DNA from 3 places in the Gordonia sp. KTR9 genome. Region 1 is predicted to be linked to each of the others. Evidence: riboswitches for the same ligand, from Rfam matches in the RefSeq annotation. Region 1 holds a riboswitch; each other region holds the start of a gene.
What was found. Region 1 has a riboswitch for thiamine pyrophosphate ahead of KTR9_RS20340 (TenA family protein). Riboswitches for the same ligand answer to the same signal wherever they lie in the genome.

Region 1 (4,276 bases):
CAGAAGTTGCTCGCGGACAAGGGCATCCGGGCGACCACCATGCAACAGGTCGCGGAGTCGGCGGGCGTGTCCCGCGCGTGGCTGTATCGGCACTATCCGGACAAACCGTCCATGATCGGCGCGACGATCGTCCGCCTGACCGAATCGTTCTGGCGCGACGCCCGTGCCGAGCTCGACGCCATCGGCGACCTGGCCGGCCAGCTCACCGCCGGGGTGCGTATCGGTCGAGGCGCCTACGACGACCCGGGCACGCTGCTGTTGAGGCTCCGCACCGAGGAGCCGACCGAGTTCGCCGAATGCGCGGGCGTCGGCGTCGTCAAACTGATCCCCGACCTCGCGGCGTTCTGGCTCCCCTTCGTCGAGCAGGCCGTCGACCGGGGCGAGATACACCCCGCGCACGATCTGCGCGAGGTGTCCGAATGGGTTGCGCGCGTGCTGATCAGCCTCGGCACCTCGCCCGGCGAGGCACTCGACATCGACGACGCCGGGCAGATCCGGCGTCACCTGGACCTCTTCGTCATGCCGGCGCTGTCCACACATCCGCGTGATCGAACGGCCGGCGCCCACCGGCCACCCCTGGCCTGAGTGACGCCGATCACCTAGACTGGTGTCCAGTCAACCGTCCGGATCGTGCGGACGACCGAACGACGCCGTCGGAGGGCCACATGGATTTCGGGATCGTGCAGTTCACCAGTGACCGGGGGCTCAAGCCCCATGTCCTGGCTCCGCTCATCGAGGATGCGGGGTTCGCGTCGTACTACGTCCCCGAACACGGACACATTCCGACGCGACGCGACGCCGCACACCCCCGCACCGGCGACGAGACCCTTCCCGACGAGCGCTACATGCGCACCCTGGACCCCTGGACGTCACTCGCCGCCGCGGCAGCCGTGACCGAACGCATCCGACTCGCCACCGCGGTGGCCCTGCCGGTGCAGTCCGACCCCATCACTCTCGCCAAGACCATCGCGACGCTCGATCACATCTCCGACGGAAGAGTCACTCTCGGTGTCGGATTCGGCTGGAATCTCGACGAACTCGCCGACCACGACGTGCCGCCGAAGCGGCGGCGGACCATGCTCCGGGAATACCTCGAGGCGATGACCGCCCTCTGGACGCAGGAAGAAGCCGAGTTCGCCGGCGAGTTCGTCAACTTCGGCCCCAGCTGGGCGTGGCCCAAGTCGACCCAGTCGCACATCCCGGTGCAGGTGGGCGCGGCGGGCAACGAGAAGAACTTCAAGTGGATCGCGCGCAGTGCCGATGGGTGGATCACCACCCCCGGCGAGGAGGACATCGAGGGATCGGTGTCCCTGCTCAAGCAGATCTGGTCCGACGCCGGCCGCGACGGCGAGCCCGAGATCGTCGTCCTCGACTTCCGGCCGGTCCCCGAGAAGCTCGAGAAATGGCGCGAGATCGGGGTCACGACAGTGCTGTACGGCCTGCCCGACGACTCGGTCGAGCGCGCGACCGGATACCTCGCGAAGCTGGCCGGCAAGCTGGGCATCGAGCCCGCGGTCGTCTAGGCCCCCTGCTCCCTTCTGCTAGCCTGGTTCCGTTCTGACACGGGGTGCTCCGCGACCGCGGGGCTGAGATGAGACCCGAGAACCTGACCAGGTAATGCTGGCGAAGGGATGTCATGTCTTTGCGTACGCTTTTGTCCGATACCGGCCGCTTCACCGATCAGCTGTGGGACCAGACCTCCGACCTGAGGGCGGCGATCGACGATCTCGAGTTCCTGCGCCGCCTCGGGGACGGGACGTTGCCCCTCGAGGTGTTCCGCACCTACCTGGAACAGGATTCCCTGTACCTGGCCGGGTACTCGAGAGCACTCGCGATCCTGGCGTCGAAGTCGCCGGATCCGCAGACCGCGGCGTTCTGGGCGAATTCGTCGGCAACCGCGGCCGCCGTCGAGGTCACCCTGCACGGCGACCTGCTCGAGGGAGGCCAGTTGCCGCCGCGGCAGGGTGAACCCGAGCCGTCGACCGCCTGCCTCGGGTACGTGTCCTATCTGATCGCCACCGCCGCGACCGAGTCGTACGCGGTCGGCGCGGCCGCCGCACTGCCCTGCTTCTGGATCTACGCCGATGTCGGCCGAGGACTTGCCGCGAACGCCGCCGCGGTTCTCGCCGCCGACCCGAACCATCCCTATGCACAGTGGGTGACCACCTACGACGCCCCGGAGTTCCAGGAGTCCGCCGCTCGGGCAAGGGAATTGGTGGATGCGGCAGCGGCGTCCGCCGGCGCGGACGAGCAGGCCGCGATGACCGCGGCGTTCACCGTCGCCACCCGGTACGAGCTCATGTTCTGGGACACCGCGTTGCACCCCTACGCATGGCCCGCCGCATGATCGGCCGCGTGCACCGCATCCTCGCCGGGTTCGTCGTCGCGATCGCGGTGTTGTCGACAGCCACCGCGTGCGGGTCGGACTCCGCCTCCGACGACACCATCCGATTCGCGCTCGACTGGACCCCGAACACCAACCACACGGGACTGTTCGTGGCGCAACAGCGCGGCTTCTTCGCCGAGTCCGGGCTGGACGTCGAGATACTGCCCTACAACAACACCGCCGTCGACACCGTCGTGGACGCGGGGAACGCCCAGTTCGGGATCAGCACCCACAACTCGTCCACCTTCTCCCGGGCCTCGGGCGCGCACACGATCTCCGTGCTCGCGCCGCTGCAGCGATGGGCGACGGGTATCGGGGTTCGGGCCGGTCGTGACGACATCGCGAGCCCGAAGGACCTCGACGGCAGGACATATGCCGGGTTCGGCGACCCCGGCGAGGAAGAGACCCTCAAGCAGGTGATCCGGAACGACGGCGGCACAGGAGATTTCACGTCGGTGACCCTCGGCACCTCCGCGTACGAGGCCGTCTACTCGGGGCGGGCGGACTTCACCGTCTCCTACCTCGCCTGGGAGGGCATCGAGGCCGAGCATCACGGAACCCCGATGAAGTACTTCCACTACACCGACTTCGGATTCCCGGAGGCCTACGCGATCGTCGTCGACGCCAACGAGGACTGGCTGGCGGAGAATCCGGAGCGTGCGGCGAAGTTCGTACGGGCGCTGCAACGCGGCTACCAGGCCGCGGCCGACGACCCGGACGCGGCCGCCCGCGACCTCATCGAGGCCAACCCCGGCGCGTTCAACGACGAACAGCTGGTGATCGAGAGCCAGCGGATGCTCGCCGACCGGTACATGAAGGATGCCGAGGGCAAGGTCGGCACGCAAACGCTGGAACAATGGGCCGGCAACTCCGGATTCCTCTACCGCAGTGGACTTCTCACCGGTCCGGACGGCGCTCCGCTCACGACCGAACCGGACTGGTCGACCTACTTCACCAATGAGTACCTGGGCTGAGTGCCGTGGCCCCGCCCGCTAGCACCGGTCTCCGGCGGGCGGCACCCGCGATCGTGACGGTGGCGGCCCTCGTCGCGGTCTGGCAGATCTACGTCGAACTCAGCGGAATCCGGCCCCAGCTCCTGCCGTCACCGTCGCGTGTCGCGGAGCAGGGGTGGGCGCACCGGAGCGAGATCGGGGTGCATGCCGCGGCGACTCTCCAGGTCACACTGATCGGATTCGGGGTGTCGCTGGTACTGGCATGGGTGCTGGCGATCATCGTCGACTTCTCCCCCGTACTGCGCCGGGCGTTCGTACCCCTGTTCGTCGCGTCGCAGACGTTGCCGATCATCGCGATCGCACCGCTGATGGTCATCTGGTTCGGATTCGGCGTACTGCCCAAAGTCCTGGTCATCGCCCTGGTCACCTTCTTTCCGATGGCGATCGGGCTGATCGAGGGATTCGCGGCCGCCGACCGCGAGGCCGGCGCACTCCTGCGGAGCATGGGTGCCACTCGCCGCCAGATCTTTCGCTACGTCCGCCTGCCCTCCGCGCTGCCCCGGTTCTTCACCGCGCTGCGGATCGGCATCACCTACGCGGTGGTCGGTGCCGTGTTCGCCGAGTACGTCGGCGCCACCCAGGGGCTCGGCATCTACGTGAGCCTGCAGAAGAACTCGTTCCGCACCGACCTCGTGCTCGCCGCGGTCCTGGTGACGGCCCTCGTCAGTGTCTCCCTCTACCTGCTGACCTTCGCGGTCGAACGGGTCGTCGCACCGTGGGCGCGAGCCGAGAAGGCGCCGTCATGACCGACGAGACCCGCCGGCTCGTCGTGGACCGGCTGACGAAATCCTTCCCTCAGCCCGGCCGAGGTCGTCCCCGGCGGCATGTCCTCGACGCGGTCTCGTTCACGGCCGAACCCGGCGAATTCGTCTCCGTC
Region 2 (4,276 bases), 1.6 Mb from region 1:
ATCCGGTGACGCCCAGCGAGTTCTGAACCGTCACCGCGGTCACCGCGACGCACCCGTGCACCCCGAGCAGGGCGAAGGTGCGCATGTCGGCCTGAATCCCCGCACCCCCACCCGAATCCGAACCGGCGATGGTCAGGACCCGAGTCGGAACAGACCCGGGCGGGCCGATCGGGAGCCCGACGAAGGCCTGCTCGTCGACTGTGCGCTGATTTCCGTCGACCGTGCGTCGATTCTCGTCGACTGTGCGTCGTCCTGCGTTGACTGTGCCCATCAGGCGCCCCCTGCGGTCTCGAGCGGTAGATACACGCGGCTCCCGGCCTCGGCGAACTCCGCCGACTTCGCCGCCATGCCCTCCGCGATCGTGCGGTCGATGTCCTCGGTGGTCACGAGACCGTGCTCCTCGGCGTAGGCGCGGACATCCGCCGAGATCCGCATCGAGCAGAACTTGGGGCCGCACATGGAACAGAAGTGGGCCGTCTTGGCCGGCTCGGCGGGCAGTGTCTCGTCGTGGAAGGCGCGGGCGGTGTCGGGATCGAGGGCGAGGTTGAACTGGTCGTTCCAGCGGAATTCGAAGCGCGCCTTGCTGAGTGCGTCGTCGCGTTCCTGCGCCCGCGGGTGCCCCTTGGCGAGGTCGGCGGAGTGCGCGGCGATCTTGTATGTGATCACGCCGACCTTGACGTCGTCGCGGTCCGGGAGGCCGGAGATGCTCTTTCGGTGTCACGTAGCAGAGCATCGCGGTGCCGGCCTGGGCGATCATCGCCGCACCGATCGCCGAGGTGATGTGGTCGTATGCGGGTGCGATGTCGGTGGCGAGGGGCCCCAGAGTGTAGAACGGCGCCTCCTCGCACAGCTCTTCCTCGAGGCGTACGTTCTCCGCGATCTTGTGCATGGGGACGTGCCCTGGTCCCTCGATCATGACCTGCACGCCATGGGATTTGGCGATCGTGGTCAGCTCGCCGAGGGTGCGGAGCTCGGCGAACTGCGCCTCGTCGTTGGCGTCGGCGATCGATCCCGGGCGTAGGCCGTCGCCGAGCGAGAACGTGATGTCGTAGCGGCGGAAGATCTCGCACAGCTCGTCGAAGTGGGTGTACAGGAACGACTCCCGGTGATGCGCCAGGCACCAGGCGGCCATGATCGAACCACCGCGGGAGACGATTCCGGTCACCCGCTCAGCGGTGAGCGGGACGTGGCGCAGCAGGACTCCGGCATGGACCGTCATGTAGTCGACGCCCTGCTCGGCCTGCTCGATCACGGTGTCGCGGTACAGCTCCCACGTGAGCGAGGCGGGATCGCCGTTGACCTTCTCGAGCGCCTGATAGACGGGTACCGTCCCGACGGGGACGGGCGAGTTGCGAATGATCCACTCTCGGGTGGTGTGGATGTCGGCGCCGGTCGAGAGGTCCATGATCGTGTCGGCGCCCCAGCGGGTCGCCCACACCATCTTCTCGACCTCGTCGGAAATCGAGCTGCGGACCGCCGAATTGCCGATGTTCGCATTGACTTTCACCGCGAAGCGCTTCCCGATGATCATCGGCTCGGACTCGGGATGACGATGGTTCGCCGGGATCACCGCCCGTCCGATCGCCACCTCGGAACGGACCAGTTCGGCGTCGACGCCCTCCCGGGCGGCGATGAACCGCATCTCGTCGGTGACGATCCCGGCGCGCGCCCAGGCCAGCTGGGTGCTCGCGCCGTCGATCGGCTCGGGCCGGTGCCAGCTGTCGCGGGTGGGTGCGAGGCCCTGCTCGACGTCGATGCGCGCCGACCGGTCGGTGTACGGGCCCGAGGTGTCGTAGACGTCCAGATGCTCGCCGTTGGTGAGGTGGATGCGACGCTGCGGTACACGCAGGTCGTGGACCGAGAGATAGTGCTTGGTGCTGCCCTCGATGGGACCGAGGGTCAGGAACCCGGAGTCGGCGGGTGCGCTGTCGGTGCGCGTGGCGGATACACGTGTGCCCATGGCGGTTCTCCCTACGCCGGCATTACCCGGACAGGTTCGAGCGGTCGGCGACCGCCCGTCGCCATCTCAGCCCTCGGTGATCGTGAGAGCCCCCGCGGTGTGTAGTTGTCGTGCGCCCGTCACCATACCTCGACTCGCCCGGAGCCAGGCCCGGGGCGGGAGTGAACCGTCTCGATCTTCGGCGGCAGCGCCATCGGGGTCGGCAGTTACGGTTCCGTAAGGTAGCGTGTGACCCTGATCACAGATGGTGTCGGTGTCGAGCCGCGGCAGTCGCCCGTCGGTGATCAGATGTCCGCGATCAAGAGGTGAGGAGGGTCGGGTGCTACGTAAGCATCGTCAGCGACCACCACAGTCGGCGAAGTCGATCCTGCAACAGATCTCGCAGGTGGTGCACAACCCCGACCGCGACCGATTCGAACTCTGGGTCGCCGGTGACCTGGTCGGTGTGCTCGGCTATTCGACCGAGACGGTCGACGGTCAGACCACGATCACCGTGCTGCACACCGTGCTCTACGACGAGTACAGCGGACACGGCCTCGCCACCCGGCTCACCCGCACCGTCGTGCACCATGCCCGCGAGCAGGGCGCCCGCCTGCGGCCGGTGTGCACGTTCACCAAGCGCTACCTCGACAGCCATCCCGGGATCGTGACGCTCGCCCCGGTGTGATCGAGCGTCGGAGGGCCGTCTGCGTCCTTCGTGGCTCGTCGCCGGACCCTTCGTGACGCGCCCTCCGCAAGCTCCGGGCGCTCCTCAGGGGGCGGGGGGTCGTGCGCCTCGCTCCTCAGAGAGCGGGCGGGCCGGCGAGCAGTGTCTCGCGAAGTACCTTTTTGTCGATCTTGCCGACCGCGGTGACCGGGAGTGTGGTCACGACGCGGATCACGTCCGGCAGCTTGAACGACGCGAGTCCGCGGCCGGTGAGGAACGTCCGGATCGTGGCGAGTTCGAGCGGCTGGGCCGGCGGGTGCTCGTGTGAGAGCACCACGGCGGCGCAGATCTTCTCACCGAGCGCGTCGTCGGGGAGTCCGACCACAGCGACCTGCCGGACCGAGTCGTGCGCGAGGAGGTTCTCCTCGACGTCGTCCGCGGCGACGTTCTCGCCGGCGCGCACGATGGTGTCCTTGATGCGCCCGGTCACGGCGACGTGGCCCGACGCCAGTCTCGTGACCTTGTCGCCGGACCGATAGAACCCGTCCGGCGTGAACGACTTCTCGTTGTGCGCCGCGGCGCGGTAGTACCCGCGGATCGTGTACGGCCCCCGCACGAGCAGTTCCCCTTCGACGCCGTCGGGGACGTCGGCGCCGTCTTCGTCGACCACCCGCACCTCGTCGAGTTCCGACATCGGGGAACCCTGCACCTGATGGACCAGGTCGCGCGGTTCGCCGGGACGGGTGTAGCAGATCAGCCCTTCGGCCATGCCGAACACCTGCTGGACGACGTCGCCGAGGGCCTCGTCGAGGGCGACCGCATCGGGCTGGGCCAGTTTGGCGCCACCCACCTGCAGCAGGCGTAGCGAACTGACATCCGCCGGCTCCCACTCGGTTGCCGCGCACCAGAGTTGCGCCAGGGCGGGAACGAGTGCCGTCACGGTGACTCGGTGCCGTTCGATGAGGTCGAACGTGTTGTCCGGACTGGGGTTGTCGGCGAAGACGACATGACCCCCGACGCCGAACACGCCGAGGATCCCGGGGCAGCACAAGGGGAAGTTGTGTGCGGCGGGCAGCGCGACGAGGTAGGTGTCGTCGGCGGTGAGGCCGGCGACGTCAGCCGACAGGCGCGCGTTGAGGTCGTAATCGTCGTGCGTGCGCGCGATGAGCTTCGGCAGGCCGGTGGTACCCCCCGACACCAGGAACAGGGCCGGCAATCCGGGGTCGGGGTCGGCCGGCAGCCCGACGGTGGCGGGATCGGCGTCGGGGAGCGCCGCGAATCGGCCCGGATCGCCGGAGATGAAGACCTGTGCGACCTCGGGTACCCGCGACTGCAGTTCGGCCGCGAGGTCGCGGAAGTCGAATCCACGACGACCGTCCTCGCCGATGTAGGCGACCGCCCCCGCGCCCGCCGCGAGGTGCGCGATCTCGGTGATCCGATGCGCGGGCAGTGTCATCACCGGCACGACGCCTGCGCGCAGCAGGCCGAACAGCGTCACGGCGAAGTCGAGGGAGTTGTTGAGCTGCAGTACGACCCGTTGGGCCGGCTGCAGACCGGCGTCGACGAAACCGGCGGCGCGGCGGAGGGTGGCGGCGCGGAACTCGGCGTAGGTGAGCGTGCGCGGACCGTCGGTGGAGGCATCGGTCACCGCGGGAACATCGGGGGAGCGC
Region 3 (4,276 bases), 500 kb from region 1:
TGACCCAGTCGGTCTCGAACGCCTCGCGCGCCAGCTGTGCGGTCAGGACCGCCTCGGCGGTGGTGTGGCAGCCGGCCGTGTTGGGCAGCACGACGATGTCGAGCCGGCGCAGCAGATCGAAGACCCCGGTACCCGAGGCGGCGTCGACGCGGCGGACCGCGACGGTGGTGAGTTCGGTGCCCGAGGCGACCAGTGCGCGTTCCAGGGTCGCGAGATTCGACGCGCCGCCGGTGCCGGTGATGAGCCGGGACGAGAAGTCGCGGCCCGCGATCCGCAACGGGTCCGGTGTCGACTGGTCAGCCACCCTGCACCGCCGTGACGATCTCGACGACGGCGCCGTCGGTCATGGTGTGCCGGTCCCAGCGACCGCGCGGGACGACCGCGCCGTCCACCGCGACCGCGATCCCACGGTCCGGCAACCCGAGCCCGGCGACCACATCGCGCACCGAGGCGTCGGCGTCGACATCCATGCTCTCGCCGTTCACCGTGATACTCATTCCTCGACTCCTTCCAGGATCGACAGCACGCGCTCGGCGGTACCCGGGGCGAGGACGATCCCATTGCGTCCGTGCCCGGTCGCCACGACGGTGCGTGCGTCCACGCGGGCGACGAGCGGCAACCCGTCGGCGGTGCACGGCCGCAGACCCGCGGCCGCTTCGGTCAGTTCATACGTCCGCAGTCCGGGCAGGACCTCGATCGCGTCGGCGAGCAGGTCGGCGACCCCACCGGCCTGCGGCGCCCGGTCGGTCAACCCCTCGGCCTCGTACTGGGTGGCGCCGACGACGACACCGTCCTCGCGTGGCACCAGGTAGACGGCCCGACCGTGCAGACGTGCCCGGACGACGTGGGCGGGCGGGGGCACGGACCAGCGGGTGCGACGAAGCCGGAGGATCTCGCCCTTGGCCGGATGCAGGTCGGCGCCGGGCCAGAGGGCCGCGGTGCCGAGCCCGGCGGCGAGCAGGATCTGCCCGTCGGAGCCGGGGTCGTCGAGATCGGCCAGGGACCCGACGCGGGCGGTGGTGAGCTCCACGCCGGCCGTCGTGACCGCGGCACGCAACGCCTCGAGGAGGCGCCGGTTGTCCACGGACCACTCCCCGATCGCGCGATAGCCACCGACCAGACGAGAACTCAGCGACGGTTCGAGTGCCCGGATGTCGCGGCCGGTCACCGGCTGCAACGCCGAGTCGGTGCGGGGTTGGCCGGCCCAGACGAAGTCGGCGAGGTGCCGCAGGTACTCGATGTCCGTGGCCGAGGCCGCGACGAACAGCGAGTCGGTGGCGGTGACGACGGCGGGGTCGTCGAGCCGCTTCACGAGCGCGGGCCAGAGCCGGACCGACTCCACCGACAGGGCGAGCGACGCCTCTTCGCCGGGATGTCCCTCGCCGAGCGAGCCGAGCATGCCACCCGCGACCCACGAGGCGCGCTCGTCGGTTCCGGCGTCGAGTACGCGAACCCGCCACCCGGCGTCGGCCGCGGCCAGTGCGCACGTCAGCCCGATGACGCCGCCGCCCACCACCGTCAGGGTGCGGTGAGCAGTCTTCCGAGGGGAATTCACGCTGGAATCACCTTCCTTCGCCGGAATGACCCGGATCAGGTTCGACGGTCAGCGGATCGGTCCGCACTCTCAGCCCGGCCGGTCCGGGCTCCCGTGTGTTCGTGCGGTCCACCCTACGCGGGGGCGTCAGGTGTCCGGTTAGCCTGGTCGGCGTGACGACCCCGAACCACACCAGGTCAGGGTCCGCGGATTCCGGCCACGCGACAGACCGTCGTCGTCGGCTCTCCTCGGCCCGCCTCTACCTGTGCACCGACGCCCGACGCGAGCGCGGCGACCTCCTCGATTTCGTCGGCGCCGCGCTGGCGGGCGGCGTCGACATCGTGCAGCTCCGCGACAAGAACTCGCCGGGCGAACGCGAGTTCGGGACCCTGGAGGCGCGGGAGGAGCTCGAGATCCTCGCGCGACTGCGGGCGATCACCGACGCGCACGGTGCGCTGCTGGCGGTCAACGATCGCGCCGACATCGCGGCCCTCTCCGGCGCCGACGTCCTGCACGTGGGACAGGGCGACCTGTCGCCGTCGGCGGCCCGCCGGATCGTCGGCCGCGACGTCGTCATCGGCGCCTCGACCCACGACCCCGAGCAGGCTTCCGCCGCGATCTCCGACGAGGACGTCGACTACTTCTGCGTCGGCCCGTGCTGGACCACGCCCACCAAACCCGGCCGCGCCGCCGCCGGCCTCGACCTCGTGTCCGCCACTGCGGAAATGCTCTCGGGGGCAACGCAATCGGCGAAACCGTGGTTTGCCATCGGCGGGATCGACGCCGGCCGCGTCGGCGAGGTCACCGCGCTCGGGGCCCGGCGCATCGTCGTGGTGCGCGCCATCACCGCCGCCGCCGACCCGACCGCCGCGGCCCGGGAACTCGCCGGGATGCTGTAGCGAGTCGTCGTCGGGGACGAAACAGGTTTGCCCGGTCGGTGTCGCGGGTCTATGGTGGACCGATCATGTTGTGCATCACGAGCATTCTCGTAACCCGCCGCAGCGGGGTCTGAATCTGACCGACCCCCCGCTGCGGGTCGGTTGCGCTCTATCGTCGGTCACCCATTCTTCGACCGAAATCGGTTACCGAGATGCACCCTCTTCATCTGACTCATCGATCCTGTTCGTGGCATGAGCACGACGACCGTCGCGGTGGCGATCTGTTCACCGAGCGGTACGGCCGTCCGCTTCCCCCTGGAATGCACGAGGAGGCCACCGGGATGACCTGGCAGGAATTCACCGACGAGTACTCCCGCGGCGGCACGATCCGGCTCGGGTCATGGTCGGTCGCGTCGTGTTCGGGCGACCTGGTCGAGTGCCGGGCGTCGCTCGCGATCGCCGACCGCATCAGGTCCTGCAGCGCCGTCGCCGCCGGCCCGGTCGGTGCGATGACGTCGATCCTCCACGACGTCGGTGCCCCCGTTCAGATCGTCCGTCTGCATCAGCGGGTCGTCGACGGCGTGGTCACGACGTTCCTCCTGTGCGAGAACGACGGCCGCCACGCCTGGGCCGCCGGCGAGGGCGCGAGCAGCGACGAGGCGAACGTCCACGCGCTGGTCGCGGGCGCGAACCGGCTGCTGGACGGCGGCCGGGTCGGGGCGTGACCTCCTCTGCTCCCTGAGGTGCGAGGAGCGCTAGCCGCCGGGCCGAGCGAGCGACGAAGGAGCGCGTCGAGGTCGACGAGCCTCGAAGGGTCCCGCCGAAGGACCAGCTCAGCTCTGCGGGTCGAGCATCGCGATGCGCTCGCGGAGGGTGGGCCAGGCGAGCCCGAACGCGGGGTGCAGCGGCAACTGGTCCACCCGCTTCTCGTCGACCCACCGCAGCTCGGTGGACTCGAAGTTGGCGACGGTGCGGACCGGCGTGTCGGTCTCGGCGATGACGGTCGTGTAGGTCCATCCGCCGGGCGATTCGTGGGTGACGACCGCCGCGACGACGCGCAGGTCGTCGCCGGTGATCCCGGCTTCCTCCTGGGCCTCGCGGATCGCCGTGTCGATGGCGCCCTCATGCGAGTCGCGGGCGCCGCCGGGCAGCGCCCAGGTGCCACCCTGATGCGACCACGCGGCGCGGTGCTGGAGGAGTACACCTGTCGATCCCTCCGGCAGCGGCGCCCGCAACAGCAGGCCTGCCGCGCCGTGGATTCCCCAATATCGTGAACCGTCGGGATCGATCACCCAGCCGTCGCCGTCGCCGCGCACCACGCCTCCTCGCATCCCGATCGCCTCGACCGGGTGCCTCCACCGTAAGTGAGACGCGCGCCACCTGCCAGGAACATCGCAAACCGCTGCCGACCACCGGGTCGAGAACCGTGCGGAGACGCCGGTTTCACGCAGCGCGAACCGAACGACCGAGGTCGGCGACGCGGCGTCGGTCAACCCGGACCGAACCCTGCCCGATGACATAGGGTGAAACACGCACGACCCGGTGAACGATGACCCAAGTGACACAACACCTGGCGTTGATCGCCCGGCCACGCGAATCCGGAACGGGGAACCGGTGACCGTACGACCGCACCGGAGACGATCCAGCGTTTGAGAAGGGATCAGGTAGGTGACCGGCGACGCGTCCTCCGTGCGGACGGCGCTGACGCGTGGCGGTCGCACGATCCGGCCGGCGCAGGCCTCTCCCCCGATCCGCCAGGTGCTCGCCGACCGTCGCGAACTCGTCGCCACCGCCCGGGAACGCGCCCAGTCGCCCTTCCAGACCATCCGCCACTTCGCGGTCACGACCCCCGGCAAGCTCATCA

Region 2: linked by a shared signal. The riboswitch ahead of thiC (phosphomethylpyrimidine synthase ThiC) and the one ahead of KTR9_RS20340 (TenA family protein) in region 1 are both predicted to bind thiamine pyrophosphate.
Region 3: linked by a shared signal. The riboswitch ahead of thiO (glycine oxidase ThiO) and the one ahead of KTR9_RS20340 (TenA family protein) in region 1 are both predicted to bind thiamine pyrophosphate.

Annotation. Positions count from the first base shown of each region.
Region 1 covers NC_018581.1:4,373,012-4,377,287, forward strand. Annotated here, with positions in the region: gene KTR9_RS20330 (TetR/AcrR family transcriptional regulator) at 1-585, shown strand, start outside; gene KTR9_RS20335 (LLM class F420-dependent oxidoreductase) at 666-1,523, shown strand; TPP riboswitch at 1,554-1,649, shown strand; gene KTR9_RS20340 (TenA family protein) at 1,637-2,347, shown strand; gene KTR9_RS20345 (ABC transporter substrate-binding protein) at 2,332-3,360, shown strand; gene KTR9_RS20350 (ABC transporter permease) at 3,366-4,145, shown strand; gene KTR9_RS20355 (ABC transporter ATP-binding protein) at 4,142-4,276, shown strand, end outside.
Region 2 covers NC_018581.1:553,842-558,117, forward strand. Annotated here, with positions in the region: gene thiD (bifunctional hydroxymethylpyrimidine kinase/phosphomethylpyrimidine kinase) at 1-271, opposite strand, end outside; partial or broken gene thiC (phosphomethylpyrimidine synthase ThiC) at 271-1,960, opposite strand; TPP riboswitch at 1,968-2,057, opposite strand; gene KTR9_RS03300 (GNAT family N-acetyltransferase) at 2,280-2,627, shown strand; gene KTR9_RS03305 ((2,3-dihydroxybenzoyl)adenylate synthase) at 2,743-4,276, opposite strand, start outside.
Region 3 covers NC_018581.1:4,875,706-4,879,981, forward strand. Annotated here, with positions in the region: gene KTR9_RS22515 (thiazole synthase) at 1-304, opposite strand, end outside; gene thiS (sulfur carrier protein ThiS) at 297-497, opposite strand; gene thiO (glycine oxidase ThiO) at 494-1,555, opposite strand; TPP riboswitch at 1,550-1,660, opposite strand; gene thiE (thiamine phosphate synthase) at 1,708-2,433, shown strand; gene KTR9_RS22535 (hypothetical protein) at 2,754-3,137, shown strand; gene KTR9_RS22540 (NUDIX hydrolase) at 3,246-3,728, opposite strand; gene KTR9_RS22545 (hypothetical protein) at 4,081-4,276, shown strand, end outside.